Regions from separate parts of the Shewanella sp. SW32 genome, predicted to be linked through region 2. Evidence: predicted binding sites of a transcription regulator. Region 2 holds the regulator's gene; each other region holds the start of a gene.
What was found. The regulator LexA, encoded in region 2, represses DNA repair genes until DNA is damaged. The targets are predictions, from matches to a motif close to TACTGTATNNNNATACAGTA.
Positions count from the first base shown of each region.

Region 1: recN (DNA repair protein RecN) is a predicted target of LexA. The motif match lies at 9,514-9,533, and genes of this name have one in related genera.
Region 3: recA (recombinase RecA) is a predicted target of LexA. The motif match lies at 5,304-5,323, and genes of this name have one in related genera.

Region 1 is NZ_JAKKSJ010000021.1:91,918-102,801, reverse strand. Features, by position in the region: gene relA (GTP diphosphokinase) at 1-1,904, opposite strand, end outside; gene rlmD (23S rRNA (uracil(1939)-C(5))-methyltransferase RlmD) at 2,057-3,409, opposite strand; gene barA (two-component sensor histidine kinase BarA) at 3,510-6,311, shown strand; gene L5M28_RS13965 (YjaG family protein) at 6,286-6,885, shown strand; gene L5M28_RS13960 (DUF3319 domain-containing protein) at 7,028-7,261, shown strand; gene lldR (LysR family transcriptional regulator LldR) at 7,283-8,182, opposite strand; gene L5M28_RS13950 (AEC family transporter) at 8,473-9,435, shown strand; gene recN (DNA repair protein RecN) at 9,564-10,884, shown strand, end outside.
Region 2 is NZ_JAKKSJ010000034.1:41,233-52,116, forward strand. Features, by position in the region: gene L5M28_RS18460 (SURF1 family protein) at 61-825, opposite strand; gene L5M28_RS18465 (DUF2909 family protein) at 824-1,042, shown strand; gene L5M28_RS18470 (cytochrome c oxidase subunit 3) at 1,047-1,922, opposite strand; gene L5M28_RS18475 (cytochrome c oxidase assembly protein) at 1,919-2,500, opposite strand; gene ctaD (cytochrome c oxidase subunit I) at 2,502-4,094, opposite strand; gene coxB (cytochrome c oxidase subunit II) at 4,104-5,639, opposite strand; gene L5M28_RS18490 (cell division inhibitor SulA) at 6,043-6,555, opposite strand; gene lexA (transcriptional repressor LexA) at 6,552-7,172, opposite strand; gene plsB (glycerol-3-phosphate 1-O-acyltransferase PlsB) at 7,333-9,756, shown strand; gene mtr (tryptophan permease) at 9,756-10,884, shown strand, end outside.
Region 3 is NZ_JAKKSJ010000035.1:26,876-37,759, forward strand. Features, by position in the region: gene L5M28_RS18675 (aspartate kinase) at 1-690, opposite strand, end outside; gene alaS (alanine--tRNA ligase) at 700-3,324, opposite strand; gene L5M28_RS18685 (regulatory protein RecX) at 3,641-4,111, opposite strand; gene recA (recombinase RecA) at 4,129-5,196, opposite strand; gene mutS (DNA mismatch repair protein MutS) at 5,599-8,169, shown strand; gene rpoS (RNA polymerase sigma factor RpoS) at 8,302-9,282, opposite strand; gene L5M28_RS18705 (peptidoglycan DD-metalloendopeptidase family protein) at 9,363-10,259, opposite strand; gene L5M28_RS18710 (protein-L-isoaspartate(D-aspartate) O-methyltransferase) at 10,360-10,884, opposite strand, start outside.

The DNA of each region.
Region 1 (10,884 bases), on a different contig from region 2:
ACTTGTTCACAATCAGCGCGATGCACAGAAATGCCACGGCCTTTCGTGATAAAACCTAAGATTTCATCACCGGGAACGGGCTGGCAACAACGGGCGATATGGTTAAGCAAGTTACCCACACCGTTGACTTCAACCTGACCACGTCCACTGGCGGTCGGCTTATGTTGGCCTTTCTTAACTAATTCTTCGACCGCATCTTCTTCTGACACTTCGTCGAGTCGCAGACGGCTTTGAATATGGTTAACCACTTGATGCAGACGCACATCACCGCCACCAATCGCCGCTAGTAAGTCATCCATGCTCGCCATATTAAAGCGCTCGACCGCGATAGCCGCGTCTTTAATTTTAAGGCTCACCCGCGCCAATTCGGATTCAAGCATTTCTTTGCCGGCGACAATATTCTTGTCTCTGTCCTGCTGCTTAAACCAATGCTGGATTTTCGAACGCGCACGCGAGGTGCGGATATAACCTAAGTTAGGGTTAAGCCAGTCGCGCTTAGGATTGGGCTGTTTCGAGGTGATGATCTCGATACGCTCGCCCGTTTCAACCTGATAGGTAAACGGTACAATACGGCCATCGACCTTAGCACCAATACATTTATGCCCTACTTGGGAGTGAATGTAATAGGCAAAGTCGAGCACGGTTGAGCCCAGTGGCAAGTCGACGACTTCACCGCTTGGGGTAAACACATAGACTCTATCTTCAAACACTTGGCTGCGGACTTCTTCGACCAAGTTGCCACTTTCGACCACGTCTTCCTGCCATTGCAGAATTTTACGCAGCCAGTTAATTTTTTCTTCGTAGCCGCTTTGCTTACCGGAATGATTGCCTTCTTTGTATTTCCAGTGCGCGGCCACACCCAGTTCTGCATCTTCATGCATGTCTTGGGTACGAATTTGAATTTCAACGGTTTTGCCCTCAGGCCCCACCACCACGGTATGAATCGATTGATACCCGTTAGGCTTAGGGTTAGCGACATAGTCGTCAAATTCCCGTGGAATATGGTGCCAGAGCGTATGCACCACACCTAACGCGCCATAACAATCCTGCAGACGCTCAGTCACGATACGCACGGCGCGCACGTCAAACAACTCATCAAATTTGAGGTGCTTGCCCTTCATCTTGCGCCAAATACTGTAGATATGTTTCGGCCGGCCGTAGACCTTAGCGCGAATTTGATCTTCATCTAATCTTTGTTGCAACTGACTGACAAACTTGTCGATAAAGACTTCACGATCCAGTCGTTTACCATCTAATTGCTTAGCGATGTCTTTATAAGTATCTGGATGTAGATAGCGGAAAGAAATATCTTCCAGCTCCCACTTCAATTGTCCAATCCCTAAACGGTTAGCCAGCGGCGCATAAATATCGGCAATTTCGCGGGCCAACAGCACGCGAGTTTCTTCGTCGGCATTTTTCACCGCCCGTAGCAAACACACACGCTCGGCAAGCTTAATCACCACGGCGCGCACATCTTCAACCATAGCCAATAACATGCGGCGGATATTGTCGATTTGAGGCTCGGTTGAACGACTATTAGGATTGATTTTCAAGGCGCCAATCGCATTCATGGTCACGACACTCGCGACTAAACGCGCCAGCGGCTCACCAAATTTCTCTTGGATGGCTTCTTCGGTCAGTAACCCAGCATCGAGCACCACAAACAAAATTGCCGCCTGCAGGGTTTCAATGTCCATGTTTAGCGGTGCGAGGATTTCAATCATCTCTCGAGCACGTTCAAGCAGTTCTCTCTTCGCCGCAGGACTCTTGGCTGGTAAGGCGTCAATCTGCCCTATCAAAGAGAGCAGCATCTGCGCTTCATCGGCATGACCAACATAGCGAGCTACCCAATCTTCTAAGTGAAAATCGGGATCATTAAAGTGCGCTTCGCGAACAGAGACCATCTAATTTATTTCCTTATCCGTGCTCAGAGAGAAAGTGGGCACCACTTCAGCTCTCCTATCTTCAGCATTGGCGCGAACTTGTCAAACCCAACCGACGTAATAATCACATTTTTTACGTTATTCAAACGCTTTGCTTACTTTGCCAGCGCAAATTACTTGGTTAATTCAAACAGTGCCATGGCTTCGATATGGTGTGTTTGTGGGAACATGTCGATAAGTCCCAATTGCTGTAATCGGTAACCGCGCTCTAACAGTACAGCGCTATCGCGAGCCAAGCTCGCAGGATTACAAGAAACATACACGACTTTGCGCGGCTTCATTTTCTTTAGCCATTGCAAGCTTTCAAATGCCCCCGCACGAGCGGGATCGAGCAGTAATTTATCAATCTTGCCCATCCAAGGCTCAAGGGATAAATCCGCACTTAAATCGCCGTGGTAAAAGGTCAGTTTATCCAGATTGTTAGCTTTCGCGTTCACCCGTGCCTGAGTCACCATTTCGGCAACCCCTTCGACGCCAATCACATCCGCGCCCATTTTCGCTAAGGGCAAACTGAAATTACCCATGCCGCAGAACAAATCCAAAATGCGCTCATCAGGTGCTGGCGCTAACCAATCCATCGCTTGAGCGACCATGGCCTTGTTAATCTGTCCGTTCACTTGCACAAAGTTACCAGGGGTGAAACTTAAGCTCACCGCATCCGACTGCGCATTTTCATCTAGCAATTGATAAACAGGTAACACTAACTCAGCGCCGACGCCTTGGAATTGCCCTTCGTTGTCCTGCAGACAAATATGGATCTGATGCAGCTCAGCAAAGACTGACAACTTAGCAAGATCTTTATCGTTTAACGCCTTAGTGATCCGCAGCACGGCAAAGTGACCATTATCAGCGGCAATCAACTCAAGATGGCCTAAGCTGGCTTTAGCCGACAATTGGTTCAGCAACTTAGCAAAGGGGACGATCAAGTCCGATAACGGCTTAGCTAACACCAGACACTGGCTGATTGGTACCACATTACTGCTACTAGCGGCGCGAAAGCCTAAACTTAAGTGCTTGGTATTTTTATCAAATAAAGTTGCAAGACGGGCGCGGCGACGATAATGCCAACCTTCCCCCGTGAGTGCGGGCGATAAAGCACCGCCTTCAGTGCCAGCAAACTTAGCCATAATATCCAGCAACGCGGCTTCTTTATGCTCACGCTGACCCGATAATGACATATGCTGTAAGTCGCAGCCGCCGCAGGTGTGGTAGTGTGGACACTCAGGCTCAACGCGCTCAGGACTTGATGAATCGACTTTAATCAACTTGGCACGGGCATAATTTTTCTTTTGCTCGGTGAGCTGTACCGTCACGGTTTCATCGGGCAAAGCGCCAGGGATAAACACGACTTTACCTTGATGTTGTGCTATACCAGCACCTAAGTGATCGAGCTGTTCTACGCTCAGTGATAACTTAGCCGACAACTGTTTGGAACTATTTGGTTTTGCTTTAAAAAATTGCGCCATTTCGGCCTCTAAATCAATAAAATACTGGCAAAGACCGCCCTCTTTCTGGCAGTCTTATAAAATTATCTTAGTCTCTGTCACAGGAAACACCGCCGCTGCTATGAACCCTGTCAACAACATGACCAAATACAGCCTACGTTCTTGGGTTCTTGTGCTGGCGCTCGCGCCAACAATCTTGGTCGGTATCCTTCTGGGCAGCTACTTTACCATAAACCGTTTTTATGAGCTCGAAGATACGCTCGTCGAACAGGGCAGCAATATTATCGAGCCCCTGTCGATTGCCAGTGAGATCGGCTTAGTGGCGAATGATCGCGAGGCGACCAAACGCTTACTCGCGGCGGCGCAGCTCAACAAATCCACCTTAGTAAAATCCATCGCGATTTTCGATGCCAATAATCAACTCTTTGTGACCTCCCACTATCACAAAGACTTTGAGATTATGCGCTACAAAGAAGCCCTCAACACGCTGCATAAAACCGAAATTGAACATGTGGACGACAGCCTTATTTTACGGACGCCCATTTTTGCCACAGGCCCCATTGCTGCTCCCGCTAATTACGATATCCAGACAGACGATGGTCATCTTTTAGGTTATATCTCGATAATAATCAATAAAGAACGCGCCTTGTTAGAGCAGCATAGAGCCGCAGTCGCCGCCTTTATTATCGTGTTGATCGGCGTGCAGTTAAACCTGCTATTTACTTTCCGGCTAGTGAAAAACGTCACTCAGCCCATTACTGAAATGGTGCGCGTCGTCGCTAAAATCCGTGAAGGTAAATTAGACGCCCGCTTAGATGGCAACTTGATTGGTGAGCTGGACTTACTCAAACGCGGTATCAATGCCATGGCGGGGTCGCTATCGGAATACCATGATGAGATGCAGCAAAATATCGACCAAGCTACGTCGGATCTGCGGGAAACCTTAGAGCAGATTGAAATCCAAAACGTCGAGCTGGATTTAGCTAAAAAACGCGCCCTAGAAGCCAGCCGAATTAAATCAGAATTCTTAGCGAATATGTCCCACGAGTTACGTACGCCGCTTAATGGCGTTATCGGTTTTGCGCGGCAATTAGTCAAAACACCATTGCATTCGAGCCAAGTCGATTACATCAAGACCATAGAACGCAGTGCCACTAACCTGCTGGGTATCATCAACGACATTCTCGATTTTTCTAAACTCGAAGCCGGTAAAATGGTGTTAGAAAACATGCCCTTCGGCCTTAGGGAAACCATAAGCGATACTATTACCTTGATCTCGGGCAGCGCACAGGCCAAAGGCCTAGAACTCGTCGTCGATATCGCCCCCAACGTGCCCGACAATGTCAATGGCGATGCCATGCGCGTATGCCAAATCATCAATAACTTGGTTGGTAACGCGATTAAATTTACTGACTCTGGCAGCGTGATGGTCAAAATCGAACTGCAGAGCCAATCGGATGAACAAGTGGTACTGCGCTGTGATGTGGTCGACACAGGTATCGGCATCGATGAAAGCCAGCAGGACTTTTTATTCCAAGCCTTTGGCCAAGCAGACTCGTCGATTTCGCGCCGCTTTGGTGGCACCGGCTTAGGTTTAGTGATCACTAAACGTTTAGTGAATCAAATGGGCGGCCAAATCGGCTTTACTTCATCCCCAGAAAAAGGCTCAAACTTCTGGTTCAGTTTGCCGCTCGGCTTAGGCCAATTCCAAATCGGTGACTCACTGCCGCTCGAAAAACTCAAAGACAAAACCATACTGTTTTACGAACCGCGAGTACTCACCCACGCAGTATTAAGCCGCCAATTGAATCAATGGGATACAAAAGTCACCCATCATCAGCATATTCCAAGCTTGTTGACTACGCTCACCACGGCTGAAGCGCCATACGACTATGTTCTCCTGAGTTGCCATGGGTTTAGCGATTCAGCACAACTGGTAAGTACACTAAACTTAGCGAAGACCAAAACAGATTGCCTTATAGTGCTATACGATTGCCAAGAACAGGATGCCTTAACCCAATTTATTCGCCCGAATGCCGATGTGGTCTTGTCTCTGCCAGTCAGTGAGCATCAGCTTGCGCGCAACTTACTCTATCCACCGATGGAGTACGACATCATAGCCCCTGCGACAATATCCACACCGGTAGCTCGCCAATCCTTAACCGTGCTAGCGGTAGATGATAACTTTGCCAACTTAAAACTGATTGATACTTTACTCAGCGAATTAGTGACGACTGTGGTTGCCGTCAACAGCGGTGATGAGGCAGTTAAACAGGCGAAGACTCGCACCTTCGACTTGATCTTTATGGATATCCAAATGCCTGGCACAGATGGCATTAGCGCCACGAAGCAAATTCGCCAAGGCTCGATGAACCGCAACACGCCGATAATTGCCGTGACAGCCCATGCCATTGCCGAAGAACGCGAACTGATTTTAGGCAGTGGTATGGACGGATATTTACCTAAACCTATTGATGAAGCGGCGCTCAAAGACATTATTCATCGCTGGATCACTCGACCTAAGTTCACCCATTTTGACCTGCATACGCTGAACTGGGATTTATGCTTAACCCAAGCCAATCACAAGGCCGATCTCGCCTTAGATATGCTTAGAATGTTGCTCGACTCATTGCCGCAAACCGTGGCGACGATTCAAACGGCGCTAAGTCAAAACGATCACCCAGTCATGCTCAGTACTATCCACAAGCTGCATGGTGCGAGCTGCTACTGCGGCGTGCCCACCACACAAAGGTTATGCCAAGAAATTGAATCGGCACTAAAACGTGAAACATCGGTTGAAGATCTCGAACCCGAAATACTAGAGTTACTTGATGAGTTAACTAAGGTAGAATCTGCGGCAAATCAAGTGATATCACAGCTATCAGCGGAAATAACAGATGACCAAAAAAACGGGCTTCTTTAAACGTCTCAAGGCGTTAACACTGCCACAAAAACAACTCTTTGCCACTGCACTTTGCCAACGTATGTTGCCCAACTATCAACTGTTTTCCGAAGTCTGTGAGTTTGGCGATCCTACTGTGTTGAGTACCGCATTAGAACTATTGTGGCAATCCCAGTACGACTCCAAGCTCAAATTCAATGTCGATGTGCATCTGCAACGCCTGGAAGATAACACCCCAGATCCTGCTGATTTTGAAGCCTATGGCGTCTACCCTGCTATGGATGCAGTGGTCGCCATATCGACCTTACTGGGTGCGATTCAAGGCAAAATTGAAGAAGACATAGTCAATATCAGCAAATTGTCATCCAGCACAGTGGCTAACTATATCGAAGCGATCAGCGATGTCGATTTGGTGGATGAAGCGTTAGATGATTTCGTTTTCGCCCATGAAGTCATGGAAGAAGAGAAAGAATTACAAAATTCTCTGCTGGAAATTATTGAAGAAAATCCGAAGATCACAGCGGAACTGGTCAAAGGCTTACGCAAAGACATTATCGAAGCTGGCGTATCAAATATCGGTATCAGCGTCGCTTAACTGATGAGGTGCTTGGGGTTACTCAAGCACCTATTATCCATGCAGAATAAGAAAGGGATCATCGTTTTACACCCTCACCAACGAATCCCGTCAAAGATATCCAGTTGCTATAAATAGCATCAATAAAGATTGAGTTATTCCAATGAGAAAGATTGTTTATCAAGGATTTATCTTAACCAATAGCGAAGGACGCACCGACAGTTGGAAACTGACCATCAAAGATCAACAGCGTATCGGTTCTTTATTCGAACTGCGGCGTTTAGTGGGATACTTCTTAGAACTCGGCATACTGCCCGCGACACGCTCCAGCCTGCAAGATGCAAAACAAACTCAAAACACCATGAGCAAAAACACCGTAAAACCTAAAAGACGCTAAAAATCAGTTCTCCTCAATAAATCAACGCATAGAAAATAACTCTGGCGCCTTTGACTGCATAAACTCAATAAAGACTCTTACCTTTAGCGGCTGCTGGCTGCGCTGATGATATAAAATCGAAATTCGCCTCTGTTCGCCAATCCATTCCGGCAGTAATACTTTAAGTTTCCCCTCTTTAATCTGCTGTTTTACAAATAGTTCAGGACCATACAAGATCCCGCCATGGCCTAAAGTAGCCTGAATCGCTCCGTGTAAGTCCGTGAGGGTGAGCTTAGTCGGGCCATTAAAATAAAAAGACTCGCCGCTTGGATGCTTTAAATGCCAATTAAACAGCGGCCAGACTTTTATCAGTTGATGGGCTTCAAGATCATCGGGATGCTCAAGTTTAGGCGCCTGAGCCAAATATTCTGGTGTGGCAAACAGGCAATAGTCGAGCTCGCCTAAGGTACTCGACACCCAAGAAGAATCAGGCTGAGCCCCGCCAACAATCGCCACATCTATGCCTTTGTCGATCAAATCGACTAACTCATTGCTCTGGGAAATGTGTAAACGGATATCGGGATATAGGCGGCCAAATTCATTTAATGCTTGAATAAACACGATGGAAATAATCGAAATCGGCGCCGCGATGCGCAGGGTACCCTCGGGTTTATCGCTGCCTAACCCACTCAGCTCATCGAATTGAGCAACCACGCTCTGGTAACGTTGAAAGAGCGCCAGCCCTTCCTCTGTCAGTCGCAACTTGCGGGTGCTGCGCATAAAAAGCTGTTTATCGAGCTTCTCTTCCAACTTAGCTAACTTGCGGCTCACTGTGGCAATGGGCATATCAAGCTCCTTCGCCGCCTGCGAAAAACTGCCCGCATTGACTAAATGCACAAAAAGATAGACAAGTTGTAGTTCAGCGCCTAAATCATCACTCATTGCATATCCTAATTTCACATATTGGGTATTGACGTTAAAACGCTAAATTCACTAAGTGATTGTGTTTTAAACCTTGAATTATTCACTTATACGACCATAGCGCAATAGCCTTAGATTGAAATGGTATGTTATTTTGTGGTGAGTTTTACTGCGCTGGCGCTAAATCTGGCTCTAAAGTGACATAAAAAGAAGCAAGTGCTGTAACTCTGGCCACCAAGAATCATAGCAACAGTAAAATGATGACGGTGGGCGAGTTTATTCAAATTTAATCGTAAGGATGAGTGAGGGAAATGACCATTTTAACCCCTCTGTTTGCCGTCTTCGGGATCATGTTGCTCGGCACACTAGTGCAAAAACTAAAACTCTTGCCCGTCGATACGGACCAAGTGCTAAACCAATATGTCTACTATATTGCATTCCCTGCAATCATGCTTATCGCCCTCGCGCAGCAGCCGATTGGCGAGATTTTGCAATGGGGATTTATTGCGGGCTACAGCACAGCTATGGTGATCACTTATCTTGTCTGCCTTGGGCTATCGCTGATCGCTAACCCTAAACAGCATGCGGTTGCCGCCATTCGAGCCCTCAATGCCACCTTTGGCAATACGGCATTTATTGGTATTCCACTGCTAATCATCCTCTTTCCGCAGCAGCAAAGTGCCTTAGTCGCCGCGGCAATTGCCAGCTTATTATCCGTGCTGATGTTTGCCGTCGCCTTAGTCTCGATGGAACTGGCCACTAACACCCAAAGACAACACCACGCCTTAATCATAATGGCAATGGCGGTCGGTAAAAACCCTATTGTTATTGGTAGCTTAATTGGCGTCGGCATTTCGGCGCTAGAAATAAAACTACCGTCAGGGCTGGCGCTAATGATCCAGCAAATAGGCAATACCTCAAGCCCCTGCGCCCTATTTGCTATCGGCATGGTACTCGCCAAAGCGATGCGCTACCAGAAAGATAGCAGCGTATTTAGCCCCAAGAATTTTATCGAACTGAGCCTTATCAACCTCTTCAAGCTGGCTATCCAACCGGCACTCGTCTACTTTATGCTTAACCGTTTTGGCGTAAGTGGTGACTACCTGATCATGGGCGTGATCTTGAGCGCACTGCCCACTGCGGCGAGCGTGTACTTACTCGCCCAGCGTTATAACACTCAGGCTTCAACCAGTGCTCAAGGCATTCTATTTGGCACCTTAGTCACTTTCTTCAGTTTACCTATCTTAGAAAGCTTAGTAAGAACCTATGCATAATCAGTTAATTAAAAATATTTACTACCAATAATGCCGATTATTTACCCAAGCCACTTTACTGTATATAAAATCAGTATATACTGTTTATCAATACAGTGGTTTGGTATGTTTTTCGACAGGAATTCACTATGCTTTGCCAACTCAGCATTAATAACTTCGCTATCGTCCGTTTTTTAGAACTGGATTTTCGCCCCGGTATGACCAGCATCACAGGTGAAACCGGTGCGGGTAAATCGATTGCCATCGATGCGCTAGGCCTATGCCTAGGCAATCGCGCCGATGCCAGCAGTGTTCGTCCCGGAGCCAATAAAACCGAGGTCAGCGCCCGCTTTTCCTTGGATGATATTCCACTGGCAAAACGTTGGTTAGAAGATAACGATCTTGAACTCGATGATGAGTGCATTCTACGTCGGACTATTGGTAGCGATGGCCGTTCACGCGCCTACATCAATGGTAATCCAGTGCCGCTGACGCAGCTAAAATTACTGGGTCAGTTGCTTATTGGTATTCACGGCCAACATGCCCACCATGCAATGTTAAAAAGTGAACATCAACTCACCCTGCTCGACAGTTATGCCAACCACAGATTGCTTATCGATACGGTTGCCGCTAGCTTTCAACGCTGCAAGCAAATTGAGGCCGATCTAAAGCAACTCGAAGCCTCCCAGCATGAACGTATTGCCCGTAAGCAATTAGTACAATATCAAGTAGAAGAACTCGATGAGTTTGATCTTAAAGTTGATGAGTTCGATGAGATTGAGCAAGAGCACAAACGTCTGGCCAATGGCACTGAGTTGATTGATACCTGTCAGGCGAGCTTAGATATACTCACAGAGGGCGAAGAGAACAATATAGAGTCGCTGCTCAATCGAGTCGTTTCCCTCGCCGAAGATCTGCAAAGCTACGATCCTGCATTAAGCAATATCAACACTATGCTCAATGATGCCTTAATCCAAGTGCAAGAAAGTGCCGGCGAATTGCAGCACTATTTGAGTAAGCTTGAACTCGATCCGACCCATTTTGCCTATTTAGAAGAACGGCTATCAAAAGCCATGCAACTGGCGCGTAAGCATCATGTTAGCCCGAATAAACTGGCCGAGCATCATTTAGCATTAAAGGCTGAGCTAAGCACCTTAGACAGTGATGAAAGTAAACTTGAAGAAATTCAGCTTCAAGTCGAGGCAAGTAGAGCCGCTTATCTTAGCAATGCGCAAAAGCTCAGCCAAAGCCGAGCCCGCTATGCTAAAGAACTCGACAAACTGGTGACTCAGTCAATCCACGAACTGAATATGCCTAAGGGTAAATTTACGATCGAAGTCAATTTCCACCCCGAGCAAATGTCAGCCAATGGCAGTGACAATATCGAATTTATGGTAACCACTAACCCTGGCCAACCTTTGCAACCGATTTCGAAAGTCGCGTCTGGCGGTGAGCTCTCACGGATAGGGC
Region 2 (10,884 bases):
TTATTGTTTTATATTTATTTAGTTTTTATTTGTGTCTTGCTAAGTATGGTACGAATTTCCCTACTCGCTCCTTGAGTTTGCGATTGTTTCGGCACTCTGGCGTTTTACATATTTAACCCCTTGCCACAACATGAGCCCAGCAAACACGGCTGCCATCGAAAACCACTGCAGCGCATAACCCCAATGTTTTTGCGCCGGCAGTGGGAAGGGTTGCCAAGGATGCGGCAAGGCGAGGGCGGGTAGCGTATCCGGTTGTAGCACTGCATCTAGCAAAGGGTGGCCTAACATCTGCGCCATTTCCGGTATATTCAAATTCTGAAAGCGAACACTTGTCCCCGTTTCTGCCATTAAAGCTTGGCTCAAGGGATTGATTTGCTTTTGATAAAGCCTGCCTTCGATATTTAATGCCCCGCTTAGGGGAGTGATGTGGGGCAACTCATCCCGATGGGAGCCTGCGGCAACAAAGCCTAACTCGACCAGCAACCAAGGTTTTTCAACTTCTACTTGCAATGGTTGGAAGGCTAAATAGCCCACTTGACCTTGATAGATTTGATTATCCAGTAGCCAGATTTGTGAGCTTGCGGGAGTGGCGCGTACTTGCAGTCGATAACCCGTTACGCCTTCTTTGCTGACCTTGAGCTGGAGCTGCTCAAAACTTAATGGCAGCAAAGCTTGCCTTGCTTCCATTTGGGCTAAAAGCGTCGTTTTATCTTCACCACGGGCTAACTGCCATAAACCCAACTTGACCAATATAGTTAATACAGCCACAGTCAATATCAGTAGAAAAACCGTTAATTTATTCAGCAGAACATGAGGATATTGTATGAATAGCCTGTTCATTTTTAAGTTGGTCTTAGTTCTGCTGTTGCTATTCATCATTTTTAATCTAGGTCGCGCCTTGTTTATTATGGGGAAAGGTGATGAAAAAGTGTCTATGAGCCGTTATCTTGGGCGGCGAGTGATTTTCTCCGTGCTCGTTATCCTGTTATTGCTGGTGGCCTTAGGGACTGGGTTAATTAGCCCCAATCCCACGCCTTACTAAAGCACTAGAGAACGTAAACGAAAATAAACAGACACAGCCAGACCACATCCACAAAGTGCCAATACCAACTCCCCGCTTGGAACGCAAAATGTTTATCTGCGCTAAAGTGCCCCTTCAACACTCTGAAAAACAACACGAATAAAAAGAGAGTCCCCAGAGTGACATGCATGCCGTGAAAGCCAGTTAACAGGAAGAAGGTGTTGCCATAAATCCCAGAGGTCAGAGTGAGTCCCATTTCCCGGTAGGCATGCATATATTCTTCTGCCTGTAAGGCAAGGAAACCCATACCCAAGAGTATGGTGATACCGAGCCAGAGAGTAATGGCAGAACGTTTACCTTTTTCTAGGCTGACATGGGCGAAATGTAAGGTAACTGAGGAGGTTAGCAGTACGATAGTGTTGATTAATGGCAGTCCAGTCCATGGCATAGCTTGGGTTTTAGTGCCATCTGGCGTAGTTATGAGCGGCCAAATAGCTTCAAACTGAGGCCAGAGTACTTCGTGGGTCATGGCATTATTCGATGCGCCACCGAGCCAAGGCACTGCGAACATGCGGGCATAAAATAGTGCCCCGAAAAAAGCCCCGAAAAACATGACTTCCGAAAAAATAAACCAGCTCATACCTTGGCGAAACGATCGATCCATTTGGCTAGAATAGAGCCCTGCCATCGACTCTTGGATCACGGTTCTAAACCAACCCACCAGCATGAATAGGATCACCGCTATCCCAACCAGCAGCACATAACCGCCACCGGATGCACCTGATTTCAACTGTTGCACGAAAAGGCCTGCACCAGAGGCGATTAAGAACAAGCCAATGGCACCTACAATAGGCCAGACACTTTGGGATGGAACGTAGTAAGACTGATGTTTCGTTGTCATTTTGCAGCTCCTTGCTCTATGGCAGACGCTAACTGCTTGTCGGTAATGTCGTAGAGAGTGTAAGAGAGGGTCAGAGTATGGATAGACTCAGGTAACTGAGGATCCACATAGAAAATGAGCGGCAGCTCAGCGCTAGTGTCCGCCGCTAAGGGTTGTTGATTAAAGCAAAAGCATTCTGTTTTATTAAAATAAGCGGCACCTTGGCCGGGCGAAACTGAAGGTATCGCTTGGCCAATAGTTGCTTTAGCGGACATATTGCGCGCCAAAAATGCCGTATGGATTAGCTCGCCAGGGTGAACTTCGAGCCGTTTGGTTTGTGGCGCAAATGTCCATGGCATGCCTGTTTGTACCTGAGAAATAAATTCCACAGTCACTATTCGGCTTGTATCTACTGTGATTGCTTGATAACTACTCGCGGTATTGGAGGGTTTTCCATTGATACCGAGTTGCTCGCACAACACATCGTAGAGCGGCACCAGCGCGAATCCAAAGCCAAACATGCCAATACAGCCTATAACTAATATGCTGATAAGTTTACGATTTGACTTAGATTTATCTTGCTGGTGTTGGGTTGCCATTTCATTTCACCTCAGGTGGTGTCGTGAAGGAGTGGTAAGGCGCAGGGCTTGGCAATGTCCACTCTAAACCCTCGGAACCTTCCCAAGGTTTAGCGGGAGCTTTTTCGCCGCCACGGATGCACTTAATTACTAATACTAAGAAAATCAATTGCGATAAGCCGAAGGCGAACCCACCAATCGAGACGATTTGATTAACATCGGCAAATTGAATCGAGTAGTCAGGAATACGCCTTGGCATTCCTGCCAGCCCAAGGAAATGCATCGGGAAAAATAGCACATTGACTGAAATCACCGAGCACCAGAAATGCCATTGTCCCAGTCGTTCGTTGTACATGTGTCCCGTCCACTTAGGTAGCCAGTAATAGGCCGCAGCCATGATGGAGAAAATCGCACCAGTCACGAGCACATAATGGAAATGTGCCACAACAAAATAAGTATCGTGGTACTGGAAGTCGGCGGGTGTAATGGCGAGCATTAATCCCGAAAAACCGCCAATAGTGAAGAGTATGATAAAGGCTACAGCAAACAGCATGGGCGTTTCGAAACTGAGTGAGCCGCGCCACATAGTGGCAACCCAGTTAAACACTTTCACCCCAGTTGGCACTGCAATCAACATAGTGCAATACATGAAAAACAGCTCGGCAAACACTGGCATACCTGTGGTGAACATATGGTGCGCCCACACGAGGAACGACAGAATTGCAATACTAGCGGTAGCATAAACCATGGATGCATAGCCAAATAAGGGTTTACGACTGAAGGCGGGCACTATGGCAGAGATGATGCCAAAGGACGGCAAGATCATGATGTAAACTTCAGGGTGGCCGAAGAACCAGAAAATATGCTGGAACATCACAGGATCGCCGCCGCCAGCCGCATCGAAGAAACTCGTGCCGAAAAACTTATCGGTCAGCACCATAGTCACTGCGCCCGCGAGTACGGGCATAACCGCGATCAGTAGGAATGCCGTGATAAGCCAAGTCCACACAAATAATGGTAACTTCATCCATGTCATGCCTGGCGCGCGTAAATTCACTATGGTCACAATCACGTTGATTGCGCCCATGATCGAACTTATCCCCATGATGTGAATAGAAAATACAAAGAGCGCCGTGCTATCTGGACTATAAGTGGTAGACAGTGGCGCGTAGAAGGTCCAACCAAAGTTAGGTCCGCCACCTTCCATAAATAGCGAACTGAGAAGGATAGTGAAGGCGAAGGGGAGTATCCAAAAACTCCAGTTATTCATCCGTGGCAGCGCCATATCAGGCGCCCCTATCATCATAGGGATCAGCCAGTTAGCTAGCCCTGTAAAGGCCGGCATTACCGCGCCGAATACCATGATCAACCCATGAACAGTTGTCATTTGGTTGAAAAAGTTGGGCTCGACCAATTGTAATCCAGGTTGAAAGAGTTCAGCGCGGATCACCATGGCCATAGCGCCACCGGTTAAGAACATAATGAAGCTGAACCATAAATACAAAGTACCTATGTCTTTATGGTTGGTGGTTAGCAGCCAGCGCATAATGCCCTTTGGCGCACCATGATGATGGTCATCATGGGCTGCGGTTTGATCTTGAGTCGTAGTGCTCATCATTATCCCCTACTGTCCATGACTTGCGATATCAGCAGGTTGCACTGTATCGCCGGTATTGTTACCCCAAGCATTGCGTTCATAGGTAATGACTGCTGCAAGTTGCTGTGGGCTAAGCTGTTTGCCAAATGCCTGCATAGCCGTGCCCGTTTTGCCGTGCATCACAATATCGATGTGATTGGCGACTGGTCCAATGGCGATAGCACTACCCACTAGCGCGGGGAAGGCGGGTGGTATTCCTGCACCTGTCACTTGATGGCAGGCAGCACAGAAGGTCGCGTAGACAGTTTCACCTTCGGCCATGAGGGCGTCATGGCTGAGTGTGGGGAGGCTTGCGGGATCGACTGCAGCTGAGACGTCTGTTGCAGGTGCGGGTGTTGGGGTTGTACTGCTTGGTACCGCGGCGGATGTTTGTGCAGAACTGCCGTTCATGTACTCGTTGACGTCTTTGGCTTGCACTGCATCGCCAGTATTATTGCCCCAAGCATTACGCTCGTAGGTAGTCACTGCCGCGATTTCTTGTGCAGTCAATTGCTTACTAAACGCTTGCATGGCTGTACCCGTTTTACCGTTGAGCACAATTTCAAGGTGAGCGCTGAGTGGTCCTGTTGCAATCGGGCTACCTTTAAGGTGCGGAAATACGCCTTGCAACCCTTCGCCATTGGGCTGGTGGCAGGCTGCGCAGTGCCCGAGGTAAACTTGTTCGCCTAGAGTCATCAACTCTTCTTTACTTAGGATTTGTGATAAAGCGGCTTGAGCGGCTTCAGCCGCAGCACCTGCGGCTTGTTTCTGCTCTGTTACCCAAGCCTCAAACTCGGCTTCGGGTAACGCTTGTACTACGATAGGCATAAAACCATGGTCTTTACCGCAGAGCTCGGCGCATTGACCACGGTAAATGCCGGGTTTGTCGATGCGAGTCCAAGCTTCATTGATAAATCCTGGATTGGCATCTTTCTTAATGGCAAAGGCGGGTACCCACCAAGAATGGATGACATCCTCTGAAGTCATCAGAAAGCGGATTTTGCGGTTTATCGGTAGAACGAGCGGTTTATCGACTTCCAATAGATAGTTTTCACCCTTGGTTTCGGTGCCTTCGATTTGTGCTCTGGGTGTTGTCAGTATGCTATAAAAATCAATATCTTGATCGAAATAGCTGTAATGCCATTTCCATTGGGACCCCGTAACTTTTACGGTGAGATCGGCGTTGCTGGGATCTTCCATTGCGATTAAAGTTTTTGTCGCTGGAATCGCCATTAAGATCAAAATGATAAATGGCAGAATCGTCCAAGCGATTTCAACTTTAGTGCTTTCGTGAAAGTGGGACGCGACAGCGCCTTTGGATTTTCTGTGGTTGATCATGGCGTAAATCATGACGCCAAAGACCACTAGGCCTATTGCGCAGCAGATATACAAGATGGTCATGTGCAAGTGATAAACCTTGCCACTGATCTCGGTCACGCCAGGGGTCATGTTGAACCGCATGTCCGCGGCGGTCAACGGTGGTGCGAAAAGCACCACGAGTAAACAATACAACAATTGCTTCACAAGACTTCTCCTCTGCCAATTGCGAATAGCAACTACAAAGAAGAGCAACACAGTAAGTCTCAACTCTATGCAAACTCTTCAGTTCCCAAAAAAGCTTTTTTGACTTCAACGTGCGTTGGCGGCTGTTACTTTTAATCAAGTATTGTTACTGCTGGTAATTAGCCACGCTGGCACATACTGCTGAAATAAATCTGTTCTCTATTTTTAGTGGCGCTTCGAGTTCGATAAATACTCGATTCATTGACCACGGTGGGTGATATATCATCACCAACTTAACCAACCATACTTGCTGTTTAAATATTGATCAAGATCACTTATTTATCTAATTATCTGAAAAATTGCCAAAAAAAAGCCTCACATTCATAGGTGAGGCGGCTTTCAAGGTAAAAAATTAAATGAATATTTAGTGTACAGCGCTAAAAAAAGATTGCTGACCGAAGAGATTGCCTTGCTCAATACGTACGTCTGCATGTAAGTGACTGTTTACGTCTTCAAGCACTATGCCCATAGCTCTGGCACTTTTAGCCACGATTTGTAGGCGTCGATTATCCCGCGCATCCAATGATTGAGTCCAAGTAATGACTGCACTGGACGTACCACTTGTCAGGGCTTTTTCCATCGCCCACAGGGTTTCGACTTCATCTTTAGCATGTACCAGCAAAACTCTATCCATACGCACACCTGCGCTGGCGAGCATTTGCTTGTAGCCAATACTTGGAGGGTTGATGAGCACTAACCAACGGCCCTGTTGGCTTAACTGAGCGAGTTGTGCACTCAGATGAATTAATTCGTGGCGACCTTGAGTCTTGGTTGGCATACAGGCGATAGGCGCATGGTGCCAGTCATAGTCGGCATCACGGACTTCATCGAGCCACAAGCCCGGATGGCGGGGGGCATTGCCAAGTAGTTTATTCATAGCCAATCTCCATTACGGATCACACCGACGGCGAGTCCTTCAATTGTTAAACTTTGGAAGCCTAAATCCACTTTAATCGGGGAGTAATCTTCATTTTCGGCATGTAGATAGACTACATTACCTTTTTTTTCGAAACGTTTAACAGTGACATCGTCATCGACTCTAGCGACAACCACTTGACCATTTCTAGCTTGTTCTACTTTATGAACTGCCAGCAAATCACCTTCGAGAATGCCGATATTTTTCATGCTGTCGCCTTTTACTCGCAGTAAAAAATCGGCGGCGGGATGGAACATGCTTGGGTCGACTTGGTAGTACTGTTCAACATGTTCTTGGGCGAGGATAGGTTCACCCGCGGCCACTTGGCCGATGAGCGGTAAACCTGTTTCAGTCAAATCTTCGATTTCCGCAGGCAGACGAATGCCCCGAGATGTGCCTGGCATGATCTCAATGCAGCCCTTTTTCGCCAACGCTTTAAGGTGTTCTTCAGCCGCATTGGCGCTCTTAAAACCTAAACGGGTTGCGATTTCTGCCCGAGTGGGTGGCATGCCAGTATCGGCAATATTTCGTTTAATTAGCTCTAAAATTTCAGCTTGGCGTGGCGTCAAAGGTCTCATGGTGTTTCCTGTTTTTCTATACAGTTACTGTTAGTATATACAGTATTATTTGCAGCGCAAGTATTAACCACTTTTTAGCTATGTTGGAGAGAATTAGCGAATATTGCCCATAGTCTGGTATTCTATCGGGCTAGTAAACGCACTTAATTGCATAAGAATAATGCCTAAACACGACTCTCTTTGGTTGAAATCATTACGTTGGATCCAAAAACACTTAGTGCACACTATTGTGGTGCCTCAGGATCCCTTTGCCGATCTGAATCTGGATGCTTCCAGACCCCTTGTTTATGTGATGAAAACAGAATCCCTCAGTGACATAGCTGCTTTGAGCGAAATAACGGCTAAGTTAGGTTTACCAAGCCCTTATGAGCCTCTAGTGGCTAATGGTGTGACTGCGCCTCGGGTTGTCTGTCTTCAAGGACGTAAGCCACTGTTTGGCGAGCGTGCTGGTAATGAGCCTTTCCTCGAATGCTTTATGCGTTTGTTAGCCGTGCATAAGGAACGTCCTGAATTGGATATTCAACTGGTGCCCGTGAGTTTGTATTGGGGTCGCACGCCAGGGAAAGAAGACGACACTATGAAGGCGGCCGTATTTGAGCGGGAAAACCCGACTTGGCTGCGCAAGTGCTTGATGATTTTGTTCTTAGGTCGACATAACTTCGTGCAGTTTTCGAATGCCGTATCCCTGCGTTACATGGCAGACGAACATGGTACCGACATGGGGATTGCCCATAAGTTAGCACGGGTTGCACGCGTGCATTTCCGTCGTCAACGTAAGGTAATGACAGGGCCTGTGCTGCCAAACCGCCAAGCATTATTTCATTCGCTGCTCAAATCTGAGTCGTTGCGTAAAGCGATTCAAGAAGAAGCGGCCAACAAAAAGATTTCTGAGACCCAAGCGCGCGAGACGGCCATTGAGTATCTCGATGAAATTGCTGCCGATTACTCAGATAGTTTAGTGCGTATTGCTGAGCGTTTCTTAACTTGGCTGTGGAACAAGCTTTACAGCGGGATCAACATTAAAGGCGCCGAGCAAGTTCGGCAGTTGCACCATGATGGCCACGAGATTGTTTATGTGCCTTGCCATCGCAGCCACATGGATTACCTGCTGTTATCGTATATTTTGTATTATCAAGGCATGGTTCCGCCGCACATTGCTGCCGGCATTAACCTCAATTTCTGGCCCGCGGGACCTATGTTCCGTCGCGGTGGTGCCTTCTTCATCCGCCGTAGTTTTAATGGTAACAAGCTGTACACCGCAGTATTTCGTGAGTATTTAGATCAGCTGTTTGCTAAAGGTTATTCAGTGGAATACTTCTCCGAAGGTGGCCGTTCACGTACTGGCCGTCTGTTGGCGCCGAAAACTGGCATGATCGCCATGACGATGAACAGCGTACTGCGCGGTATTGAACGTCCTGTCACACTTGTGCCTGTGTATTTAGGCTATGACCATGTGATGGAAGTGGCGACTTACCATAAAGAGTTAAGCGGTAAGAAAAAGAAAAAAGAATCTGTGTGGCAGGTGTTCGGTGCCATTCGCAAATTAGGTAATTTTGGCCAAGGTTATGTGAATTTTGGCGAGCCTATTACCCTGCAAAATTTCTTAAATGAGCGTGCGCCAAACTGGCGTGCTGAGTTGGCCGATGATCCCGAGCAGAAACCAAGTTGGTTAACGCCAGCGGTAAACGTGCTGGCTAATCGGGTGATGACGCGTATCAATGATGCCGCAGCCGCGAGTTCGGTGACTTTGACCAGCTTAGTTTTGCTGGCGACAGATCAAAACGCCTTAGAACGTAGTCTGCTGGAGCGTCAGCTTGATTTGTATCTGACCCTACTCAAAAAAGTGCCTTACACTTCTTATACATCTGTTGCCGAAGGTGATGGTAAGCATTTAGTGCAGCAAGGTTTAGAGCTGAACAAGTTTGTTGTTAGTGCCGATCCTTTAGGGGAAATAGTGTCTATTGAAGCGAGTCAGGCTGTGTCTATGACTTACTATCGTAACAATATCATTCACTTATTTATCGTGCCGTCATTAATTGCGAGTTGTTTAACCCACAATGAACAGATCCCGCGCCAGCAAGTCGTTTCAATCGTTGCCGATTTTTATCCACTGCTGAAAGCCGAACTCTTCATGGGAATTAAAGACTTACCAGCCTATGTTGAGCAAGTGTTGGATTTCCTGATTGGGCAAGGTTTAGTGGTTGAGACAGATACTTTAGCTGTCGTGCCTGAGCACTCAAGCCAATTATTATTGTTAGCCAGTTCAGTGAGCGAGACTCTGCAACGCTACGCTATTATTTTCAATCTGTTAGCGAACAGACCTAAGATGGAGCGCTCAGAACTTGAGTCTGAGAGCCATTTACTTGCCCAGCGTTTAGGGGCTTTACATGGCATTACCGCGCCTGAGTTCTACGATAAAAAACTCTACGGTACTTTGAGCGTGAAGCTCAAAGAATTGGGATATCTGGCGGATAGTGAAGATAAGTCCAATATCAATCGCATACGAGATCAGGCCAATAGCTTATTACGTCCGTCAGTGAGACAAACGATAGTGGCAAGTGTCACCGCGGAGCACACAGTTTAATGGCAAATCATATGAATGCGGCTAAGCATAAGCCCGCAGGTAAGTCCTTGCTTGGTGGTGCCATGATTATTGCTGGCACGACCGTAGGTGCTGGGATGTTTTCTCTGCCCGTAGTCGGTGCAGGTATGTGGTTTGGCTATTCGATTTTAATGTTATTGGGTATTTGGTTTTGCATGTTGATGTCGGGTTTATTGTTGCTCGAAACCAATTTACATTTCGAACCCGGTGCTAGCTTCGATACCTTAAGCAAGCAAACTCTTGGGCAGTTTTGGCGGATAGTGAACGGCGTTTCTATCGCTTTCGTGTTGTATATTTTGACCTATGCCTATATCAGCGGCGGTGGTTCGATTGTGAATCACAGCTTGCAGGGCATGGGAATTGAGTTACCGCAAAGTGTGGCTGGGCTGGTGTTTGCCATAGTATTGGCGAGCATAGTGTTGATCAGCACTAAGGCTGTGGATCGGATTACCACGATTATGCTCGGCGGTATGATCATTACCTTCTTCCTCGCGATCGGCAATTTATTGATCGAAATTGATGTGACTAAGTTGCTCGAACCCGATGGTAATAACAGCTTTTCACCTTATCTGTGGGCGGCGCTGCCCTTTGGTCTCGCCAGTTTTGGTTACCATGGTAACGTTCCCAGCTTAGTGAAGTATTACGGCAAAGATTCCTCCACCATTATCAAGGCGATTTTCGTCGGCACCTTTATCGCGCTGGTGATTTATGCCTGTTGGTTAGTGGCGACTATGGGCAATATTCCCCGCAGCCAGTTTATCGACATTATTGCCCAAGGCGGCAATATGGGTGTGTTGGTGGGCGCTTTGTCTGAGGTGATGGCGAGTAGCTGGTTAAACAGTATGTTGACCTTGTTTGCCAACTTGGCTGTGGCTTCATCTTTCTTAGGGGTGACCTTAGGTCTGTTCGATTATCTTGCCGATTTGTTTGGTTTTGATGATTCACGCTCTGGCCGAATGAAAACCGCGTTAGTGACCTTTGTGCCGCCAACGATTTTAGGATTACTGTTTCCCGATGGCTTCTTAGTAGCGATTGGCTTTGCGGCATTAGCGGCAACTGTGTGGGCGGTAATCGTCCCGGCGCTGATGGCCTATAAATCGCGGCAGTTGT
Region 3 (10,884 bases), on a different contig from region 2:
ACGCTCGGCGTATTCAACAGAATCGGGATGCAATACTTTAGCGCCAAGCTTTGCCATTTCGAGCATCACATCAAACCCAATCACATCGAGGCGACGTGCACTGCTATCAATATTCGGATCTGTGGTAAATACCCCTGCCACATCGGTAAAAATCTGGCATTCATCGGCTTCTAACGCTGCCGCTAAGGCTACTGCTGTGGTATCTGAACCACCGCGTCCTAAGGTGGTCACTTCGCCTTGAGGATCGATGCCCTGAAACCCTGCAACGATCGGCACAACACCATCGGCAAGCAAAGACTGCAAATATTCAGTATCAACTCGCTCAATGCTAGCGCGGCCAAATTGACTATTTGTATGAATTTGCACTTGATCGCCCGTAAGGGATTTCGCTTTTATGCCGCGACGTTGTAGCGCCATCGACATCAAAGCAATACTCACTTGCTCACCCGTTGACACTAACATGTCTAATTCGCGCGCCGAGGCGCGCGGATTAATTTGTGCTGCAAGTGCAAACAGGCGATTCGTCTCACCCGCCATCGCGGATAAGACTAAAACTTGCTGCTCACCATTGTGAGCTGACTTTGTAATCTGCTCAGCGACCGCTTCGATACGTTCAATAGAACCCACCGAAGTACCGCCGAACTTTTTCACAAAAAGCTTGCTACCACTAAGCTTTCGTTTTTGGGGCACAGCAACCTCTTAAGCTAGACGCTCAGTAATCCAAGGTAATACTTGAGCCAATGCCGCATCCAGATTTTCTGGCTGGCTACCGCCCGCTTGAGCCATATCAGGACGACCACCGCCTTTACCGCCCACTTGTGCAGCGACCATAGCGACGAGCTCACCCGCTTTGACTTTACCGATCAGATCGTTACTCACACCCGCGATCAGGTTAACTTTCCCTTCCTGCGCTGTACCAAGCACGATAATGGCCGATTTCAATTTCTGTTTTAATTCATCTTGCAAGCCACGTAATGAACTTGCCTCAACGCCGTCTAATTTTTTGATCAATACGTTAACGCCATTAACTACAACGGCATCGCCCACTAAGTCTGCACTCGCTGCGGCCGCGAGCTTATCTTTCAACTGCGCCATTTCTTTTTCGAGTTGCTTCATTTTGTCGAGCTGCGCTTTTAACTTAGCCACTACTGAGTTGGCATCGCCTTTCAATAAGGCAGCGGCTTCTTCCAGTTCAGCTTGTTGCTGCGCCACATAAGCCATAGCAGCAGCGCCAGTCACGGCTTCGATACGACGTACACCCGCTGCAATACCCGCTTCAGAGGTGATTTTGAATAAGCCGATATCGCCAGTGCGACCCACATGTGTACCGCCACATAATTCGATAGAGAAATCGCCCATAGTCACAACACGCACTTGTGAATCATATTTCTCACCAAAGAGTGCCATAGCGCCTTTCTCTTTAGCTTCATCTATGCCCATTTCAGCGGTTTTAAGTTCATGGTTACGACGAATTTGAGTGTTAACTAATTCTTCAACTTCTTTTAATTCAGCAGCTTTTACGCCTTCAAAATGGGAGAAGTCAAAACGTAAACGCTCAGGATCAACCAAAGAACCTTTTTGCGAGACATGAGTACCGAGCACTTGACGCAGTGCGGCATGCAGTAAATGCGTAACAGAATGGTTTAACTGAGTACGGTGACGTAGTTTTTTGTCCACTTTCGCTTCAATAACTTGGCCAACGCTCAAGCTACCTGTAGCCAAAACACCTTGATGGCCCGTTGCTTGACCATACTTTTGCGTATCGTTTACCGTAAACTCAATACCATTCGCAACCAATTGGCCTTTATCGCCTACTTGACCGCCAGATTCAGCGTAGAAAGGTGTTACATCGAGCACGACAACGGCTTCATCACCCGCTTTGATCGCCGTCACTGACTCACCATTTTGATAAATCGCGGTGACCTTAGCTTGACCCGCTAATTCGGTGTAACCACTAAATGCAGTTTCAGCATCAATTTTCAGCGCAGCGTTATAATCTGCACCAAAGTTACCGGCAGCTTGTGCGCGGCTACGTTGCTCAGCCATGGCGACTTCGAAACCGGCTTCATCGACAATGATGTTGCGCTCACGGCAGACATCAGCGGTCAAATCCATTGGGAAGCCATAGGTGTCATACAGCTTAAATACGGTTTCGCCGTCTAAGGTGTCACCTTTCAACTCGTTTAAGGCCGTATCTAAAATACCTAAACCACGTTCAAGCGTACGGGCAAATTGCTCTTCTTCCGCTTTCAGTGCTTTTTCAACAATCGCTTGAGTCTCAGCTAACCCTTTTGCTGCATCGCCCATCACCGCAATCAAAGACGGAACCAGCTTGTAGAAGAAAGCTTCGGTCGCACCTAACTTGTTACCATGGCGAACTGCGCGACGAATAATACGGCGCAGCACATAACCGCGGCCTTCGTTCGACGGCATAACGCCATCGGCAATTAAAAATGCACATGAACGGATATGATCGGCAATGACTCGCAGCGACTTTTCAGATAAGTCACTAACACCAATGACCTCTGCGGCTTTAGCAATCAAAGTACGGAAAATATCGATTTCGTAGTTAGAATGTACGCCCTGCATAATCGCAGCAATACGCTCAATCCCCATGCCTGTATCAACCGAGGGCTTAGGCAAAGGTAACATTTCACCCAATGCTTGACGGTTGTACTGCATGAAAACGATGTTCCAGATTTCGATGAAACGATCACCATCTTCTTCAGGACTGCCAGGACGTCCGCCCCAAATATGATCACCATGATCATAAAAAATCTCAGTACATGGACCACAAGGACCGGTATCACCCATTTGCCAGAAGTTATCTGACGCAAAGGCAGCACCTTTATTGTCACCGATACGTATGATGTTCTCGGCAGCGACACCAATTTTTTTATTCCAGATTTCAAAGGCTTCATCATCTGTCTGATAAATAGTGACGCACAGACGTTCCTTCGGCAGCTTTAACGTTTCAGTTAAAAAAGTCCAACCCAAACGAATCGCTTCTTCTTTGAAATAATCTCCAAAACTGAAGTTACCTAGCATTTCGAAAAAGGTGTGATGACGTGCTGTGTAGCCAACGTTATCCAAATCGTTATGTTTACCACCGGCGCGTACACAACGTTGAGCAGTGGTCGCACGCGTATAATTGCGTTTGTCCATGCCAAGAAACACGTCCTTGAACTGATTCATGCCTGCATTGGTAAATAAAAGTGTGGGATCGTTGCCTGGCACTAATGAACTACTGTCCACAACTTGATGACCATTGCTGCGGAAAAATTCGAGGAAAGCGCTTCTGAGCTCTGCTGTAGTTTGATACATGAAATCATCCTGAATTGGGTAAGCATTACCAGCTACGCCTTAGGCTAGCCGTATTTCTATTTGCCCAGCATTATAAGCAGACTAAGGAAGGACGACCAGTCTTGATTGGTGATATACACATCAGGAATTTAATATTTTAGCGTGAATCGCCCACACCAGAGTCACTAGAAGCAAAACGACAAGATAAAGCACAAATAAAGACGGTGTAAGTTTATCGCGGCACGGACAATATTTAAGCAAGTGAGTCTAATGTGGAGTACGAAATGAACAAGACTCATTGATGATATTTAGATGAGCTTTTACCTTAGCTCCAAATTTAATAATTTTCATCGAGATCATTGGGATCTGAATCTAGTGCGTAAGTGATTTGATCGTAGCTAAAGCCTTGGCCCATTAAAAAACGCACTCGTTTGGCTTTTTCCTTCACGATGAGATCCCGAGCTTTAGAGCCCTTCACTTCTGTTACGCGAGGAACACCGTATTTTTTGGTGGCTTTATCTTTTGCTAGCTCAAACCAGTCACAATCACAATTAACCAAAGCGGCTTCAATACAGTCTTTAGATAAGCCTTTCTGTGCGATGGCTTGGCGGATGCGTATTGCACCGTGGCCTCGACTGATGTGGCTTCGCACCAACAGTTCGGCATAACGAGCATCATTAATAAAACCGGAGGATTCGCAAGCATCGAGTACAGGTTCGATATCGTTAATTTCGAAACCTTTTTCGAGCAATTTATCGCGGATTTGTAAACGGGAATAATCGCGGCGCGCTAACAGCGCGACCGCAATTTGATGGGCTGACTGACTCAGAATACTTCGCCTGTCTCTAAATCAATATTGTCCTCAGTACTATCATCAGCTTTGGCAGCCAAGGCACTCGGATTACTCAAAAGCAACTCACGTAGCGTCTTGTCAATTTCAGCAGCAATAGTTGGGTTTTCAGTCAGATATTTGCCAGCATTAGCACGACCTTGGCCGATTTTGTCACCTTTATAGCTGTACCAAGCGCCCGCTTTTTCAATCAACTTATGGGCTACACCTAAGTCTACTAACTCACCAGTACGGTTAATACCTTGGCCATAAAGGATTTGGAACTCAGCTTGCTTAAACGGCGCTGCAACCTTATTTTTCACCACTTTAACGCGAGTTTCGTTACCGACCACTTCATCGCCGTCTTTAATGGCACCAGTGCGGCGAATGTCTAGACGAACAGAAGCATAAAACTTCAGCGCGTTACCACCGGTTGTAGTTTCTGGGTTACCGAACATCACACCAATTTTCATCCGAATTTGGTTGATGAAGATAAGTAAGGTGTTAGATTGCTTTAAGTTACCCGCAAGTTTACGCATGGCTTGGCTCATCATACGCGCCGCTAGGCCCATGTGAGAATCACCAATTTCGCCTTCGATTTCAGCTTTAGGCGTTAATGCCGCCACTGAGTCGACTACGATAACGTCAACAGCGCCTGAACGAGTTAAAGCATCACAAATCTCAAGCGCTTGCTCGCCGGTATCCGGTTGTGAACACAGCAGGTTATCAATATCTACGCCCAATTTTTTAGCATAAATAGGGTCTAGTGCATGCTCTGCATCGATAAAGGCACAGGTTTTGCCTTCACGTTGCGCTGCCGCAATCACTTCTAAAGTCAGTGTTGTTTTACCTGATGATTCAGGACCATAGATCTCAACGATACGACCCATTGGCAAACCGCCAGCACCTAAAGCAACGTCCAGAGACAGAGAACCGGTAGAAATGGTCTCAACATCCATAGAGCGATCTTCGCCCAGCTTCATGATGGAGCCTTTACCAAATTGTTTCTCAATTTGGATCAATACCGCAGCAAGTGCTTTCTCTTTATTTGGATCGACCTTCATTCCTGTTCCCTCATCAAGACAAGCATTAAGCTGTCAAAAGTGATATTCAATTTACAAACGGGTAATTCAAAAAGCCGCGCTTTTTGTCTTAATTCTGCTGACTAGTATACTGTACAATCATACAGTATCAAGACCTGTGACTGAATTATTTTTAGCTGATAGGATTTTTAATATGACCAAGGTTTTAGCGAATATCAAATCAGATAATAGCTCCCTTTGATCAATATCCATCGTTAAGGGCTCAATTTTCGCTAAATTATTGCTAAGATTGGCGCAACAAATTTTGCGTGGTCTTTTTAGCTGAAAATTGTACAGCAGTCTTCCGCTTCCATAGCGCTTAATCACCCTTAACCACACAAACTGTATCGCCTTTAGGCAGTCACAACGGACGATAACGATTTAATGAATGTAATTGATACCGATGATTTAGAAAAACATACTCCTATGATGCGTCAGTACTTGACGATGAAAGCAGAACATCACGATATGTTGCTGTTTTATCGCATGGGTGACTTCTACGAGTTGTTTTATGACGATGCTAAACGCGCTTCTGAGCTATTAGGCATTTCACTCACTGCGCGCGGTAAAAGTGGTGGCGATCCTATTCCGATGGCGGGACTTCCTTACCATGCTGTGGAAGGCTATCTTGCAAAATTAGTTCAAATTGGTCAATCAGTTGCGATTTGCGAACAGATTGGCGATCCCGCGACATCTAAAGGGCCCGTAGAACGTAAAGTGGTGCGAATTGTCACACCAGGCACCTTAACCGACGAAGCGTTGCTACAAGAACGCCAAGACAATCTGTTAGCCGCGGTTTATCAAGGTAAAGTCGGTTTTGGTTATGCCACATTAGATGTTTCATCCGGACGTTTTGTGATTGCAGAGCTCGACACGCGAGAGTCATTAGAAGCGGAATTGCAACGCACTAATCCCGTTGAAATCCTCTACAGTGAAGACTTTGGCGAACTAGGTCTACTTAACGGTTTTAAAGGTAAACGTCGTCGCCCTGAATGGGAATTTGATTACGATACGAGTATCAAGTTACTACTGGCCCAGTTCGGCACTAAAGACTTACATGGTTTTGGTATCGCAGATGCACGTTTATCACTGCAAGCTGCGGGTTGCTTGATGCAATATGTCAAAGACACACAGCGCACGGCACTGCCCCATATCAATGCCATTATCCGCTTCAATCAAACCGATAGCATAGTGCTCGATGCAGCAACGCGCCGAAATTTAGAATTAACTCAAAACCTTGCCGGTGGCCGCGATAATACCTTAGCGGCAGTATTAGATAACACGGCAACGCCTATGGGCAGCCGTATGTTACAACGCTGGATCCATCAGCCTCTGCGAGATCCTAAACAAATCAAGGCGCGCCAACAGGCGGTGACTGAACTCCTCGATACCGCTGCCCACGAAAGTTTGCATGAGCAGTTAAAGGCACTTGGCGATATCGAACGTATCATGGCAAGACTCGCGCTGCGTACCGCTCGCCCAAGAGACTTTGCACGTTTACGTCAAGCACTGGGCTTATTGCCTGAATTACAACAGAGTTTAAGTACACTGAGCGCGCCGCACACGACTCAATTGCGTCAACACTTAGGTGAGTTCCCCACCGAGCAAGCCCTACTTGAGCGCGCGATAGTCGATAATCCTCCCATGCTTATCCGCGATGGCGGAGTGATCCGTGAAGGCTACAACAGCGAACTAGATGAATGGCGCGGCCTGAGCGAAGGAGCGAGTGATTACTTAGTACAACTTGAAGCCAGAGAAAAAGAACGTACTGGCATCAATACACTTAAAGTCGGCTATAACCGCGTACACGGCTATTACATCGAAGTGAGCCGTCTGCAATCCTCACAAGTACCGCTCAATTATCAACGACGCCAAACACTTAAGAATATGGAGCGTTATATCACGCCCGAACTTAAGGAATACGAAGAAAAAGTCCTCTCGAGCCAAGGTAAAGCGCTGGCACTCGAAAAGCAGTTATGGGAACAGTTATTCGATCTTATTCTGCCGAAATTACATGAATTACAGGCTTTTGCTAGAGCTGCGGCTGAGCTTGATGTACTGAGTAACTTTGCCGAGCGTGCCGAAACCTTGGGCTACACTTGTCCAGAGCTGAGCCAAGATATCGGCGTACAAATAGGCGCAGGTCGCCATCCAGTGGTGGAGCGTGTTAGCCAAACGCCGTTTATCGCTAACCCAGTAATCTTACATAATCAAAGACGTATGTTGATTGTGACTGGACCTAACATGGGCGGTAAATCAACCTATATGCGCCAAGTCGCCTTGATTACACTGATGGCCCATATTGGTTGTTTTGTTCCAGCAGATCGCGCCCTGATTGGCCCGATTGATCGCATCTTTACCCGTATTGGCGCATCAGACGATCTGGCCTCTGGCCGCTCAACCTTTATGGTAGAAATGACTGAAACTGCCAACATCCTGCACAATGCCACTGCCAGTAGTTTAGTGTTAATGGATGAAATCGGCCGTGGAACATCCACCTATGATGGTTTATCACTAGCTTGGTCGGCGGCGGAATATTTAGTCCAGCAAGTAGGGGCTATGACCCTATTCGCCACCCATTATTTTGAGCTAACTCAATTACCTGACTTAATGGCAGGTGTTTACAATGTGCACCTTGATGCCATAGAGCACGATGATACCATCGCCTTTATGCATGCAGTACAAGAAGGCGCCGCCAGTAAAAGCTACGGCTTACAAGTTGCGGCGCTTGCCGGCGTGCCAAACAAAGTGATTAAAGCAGCGAAACATAAATTGCAGCAATTGGAGAGTCGCGATCATCAACCAGAAGGAACGAGGACGCCCATTCAAAGCTTACTCGCTTTACCTGAACCGGTTGAAAATCCAGCTTTGACTAAATTAAGTAGCATTAATCCCGATAACTTAACGCCAAAACAAGCGCTTGATTTGCTCTATGAACTGAAACGCTTGAGCTAAACATCAGGTGATCTAAATAAAAGCCTAAAAATAACAACGCCCACTCTATAGTGGGCGTTTTACTTTATGACGTGATCTCACACTAAGTACATTTTCTGGATAGCTTCTCTGAAAGGCACCAGAAGACAGATTTTAGTTTCTAAATAGAGCTTCAACAGATAAACCTTGAGAACCCAATAAATCACGTAAGCGTTTTAATGCTTCCACTTGGATTTGACGAACACGTTCACGGGTTAAACCAATCTCAGCCCCCACATCTTCAAGCGTAGAAGGTTCATAACCTAACAAACCAAAACGACGGGCTAATACTTCTCTTTGTTTTGTGTTCAACTCGTTAAGCCATTTCACCACAGAGTTAGAGATGTCTTCATCTTGCACTTTATAGTCAGGGCCAACACTATCATCATCGGCCAATACATCTAATAATGCTTTCTCGTTATCGCCCCCCAAAGGCGTATCAACAGAGGTAATTTTTTCATTCAGCTTGAGCATGCGGCTCACATCAGAGCTAGAAACTTGCAGTTTTTCAGCAATTTCTTCCGCTGTAGGTTCATGATCCAGTTTTTGTGCTAATTCGCGGGCTGTGCGCAAGTATACGTTGAGTTCTTTAACAACATGAATCGGCAAACGAATAGTACGAGTTTGATTCATGATAGCGCGTTCAATCGTCTGTCTGATCCACCAAGTCGCATAGGTTGAAAAACGAAAACCTCTTTCTGGGTCGAACTTTTCTACGGCACGAATTAAACCTAAGTTACCCTCTTCGATAAGATCGAGCAGTGCTAAGCCGCGGTTATTGTAACGACGTGCAATTTTTACGACGAGACGTAAATTACTTTCGATCATGCGATTACGGGATTTTGCACAACCTTTTAAGGCCTTACGGGAAAAGTAAACTTCTTCTTCTGCGCTAAGCAGTGGGGAAAAACCAATCTCACCTAGATAAAGTTGAGTGGCATCAAGATTTTTTTGCAGGTCATCTTGGACCTGTTGTTCTATTCCTAGCTCTTGGACTAGATCGGTGGCAACTTCTTCTTTTTCAAGATCAAAGTCTACGGTTTCTACGGAAAAATCTACTAGTGCTTCTGCGGCAGTGCTATTTATGCGGCTCATGATCAAATCTCCCAAACCTAATTAAACTGCTGAATTAGTGCAATTTCCTATCCTCCATTTGCCAACAAGGCCCCAAACAATCATTGTTTAGGTAAATAAGTAAGTGGGTTTACAGACTGTCCATGGTAACGAATTTCAAAATGTAACATTACCCGATTGGCACCTGTATTGCCCATTTTTGCAACAGTCTGCCCTGCGAGGACATGTTGCTTTTCTTTGACTAAGATCTTGTCCGTATGAGCATAAGCACTAAGGTAATCGTCACTATGTTTAATAATCACTAAATTACCGTAACCCCTAAGAGCACTTCCTGCGTATACCACCCGCCCATCTGCAGCAGCTTTGATGATATCTCCCCGATTTCCCGCGATCTTAATACCTTTATTTCCCTGCTCATTGGCAGAATAAGTTCCGATTAACTTACCTCTTACTGGCCACTGCCACTGACTCACACTGGCTGGCAGTGTTGAGGTGGGTGGAACCATTAGTTGGTTAACGTTTTGTTGGGAACTTGTTACAAGGTACGCGGGCTTAGCTTTCTGATCAAGTGTTTTTTTCAGATCGTTACTTGACTTAGCATTAGACTGATAAACCTTATCATCTAATTGTTTTTTATCACTTTTACTTGAGTTAGCATCTGAATTACCCGTTATATTTCCATCTAAAGTCGTAGATTTTGATTGGTTACTAGATTTAGCATTAGTTAAATATAAAATCTGTCCAGGGTAAATTGTATAAGGGTTATCTAATTGATTAAGTTTAGCTATTTCAGAAAAGTCTTTCCCTGCCCCCCAAGAAATAGAGTAGAGAGTGTCACCTTTTTTAACTTTATATGAATTCGATTTAATGTGGCCTTTGCTATTTTTAGAGTAGCTATGGGAAATATTTTCGACGGGTGCGGGTCTGCTGGCCTGAAAGCTACAGCCTACAAGCAGAAATATAAAGCAAAGGTTTAAGAGTAAACCCGCATTCAACAATAAAAACTCCTTGGTAAGGTTGTATTACTGTTTATGATGAAAAAATGACGCCTTCTGTGCAAAACAAGCACTTCGCTTAACACAGTAGCACAACACAAGGTTAAGCTAACTCTCCATTAATTAAAGGTACAAATTTAACCGTTTCAATGGTTTCAGAACTAAAGCGGTCAGCAGTGCGCGTAATACGCATCAATTGCTGAGTATCCTCTCCCACAGGTAAGACTAACACCCCTCCATCAGCCAACTGAGACAGTAAAGCTTCTGGTATAGTCGCCGCCGCCGCAGTTACCATAATGGCATCGAACGGACTACGATTAGCCCATCCCAACCAACCATCGCCATATTTAAACGACACATTATGCAAATCTAATCGTTTTAAACGCTGTCTTGCTTGAATTTGTAGACCTTTGATCCGTTCGATAGTACAAAGCTGAGGCACCAATTGAGCCAAAATGGCTGCCTGATAGCCCGATCCAGTCCCCACTTCTAACACTCGCTGTGGCATCTTGTGCAGTAAGAGTTCGCTCATACGGGCAACGATATAAGGCTGCGAAATAGTTTGCCCTTGTCCAATTGGCAAAGCCGTATTTTCATAGGCTTTATGGGCTAGCGCATTATCGAGAAA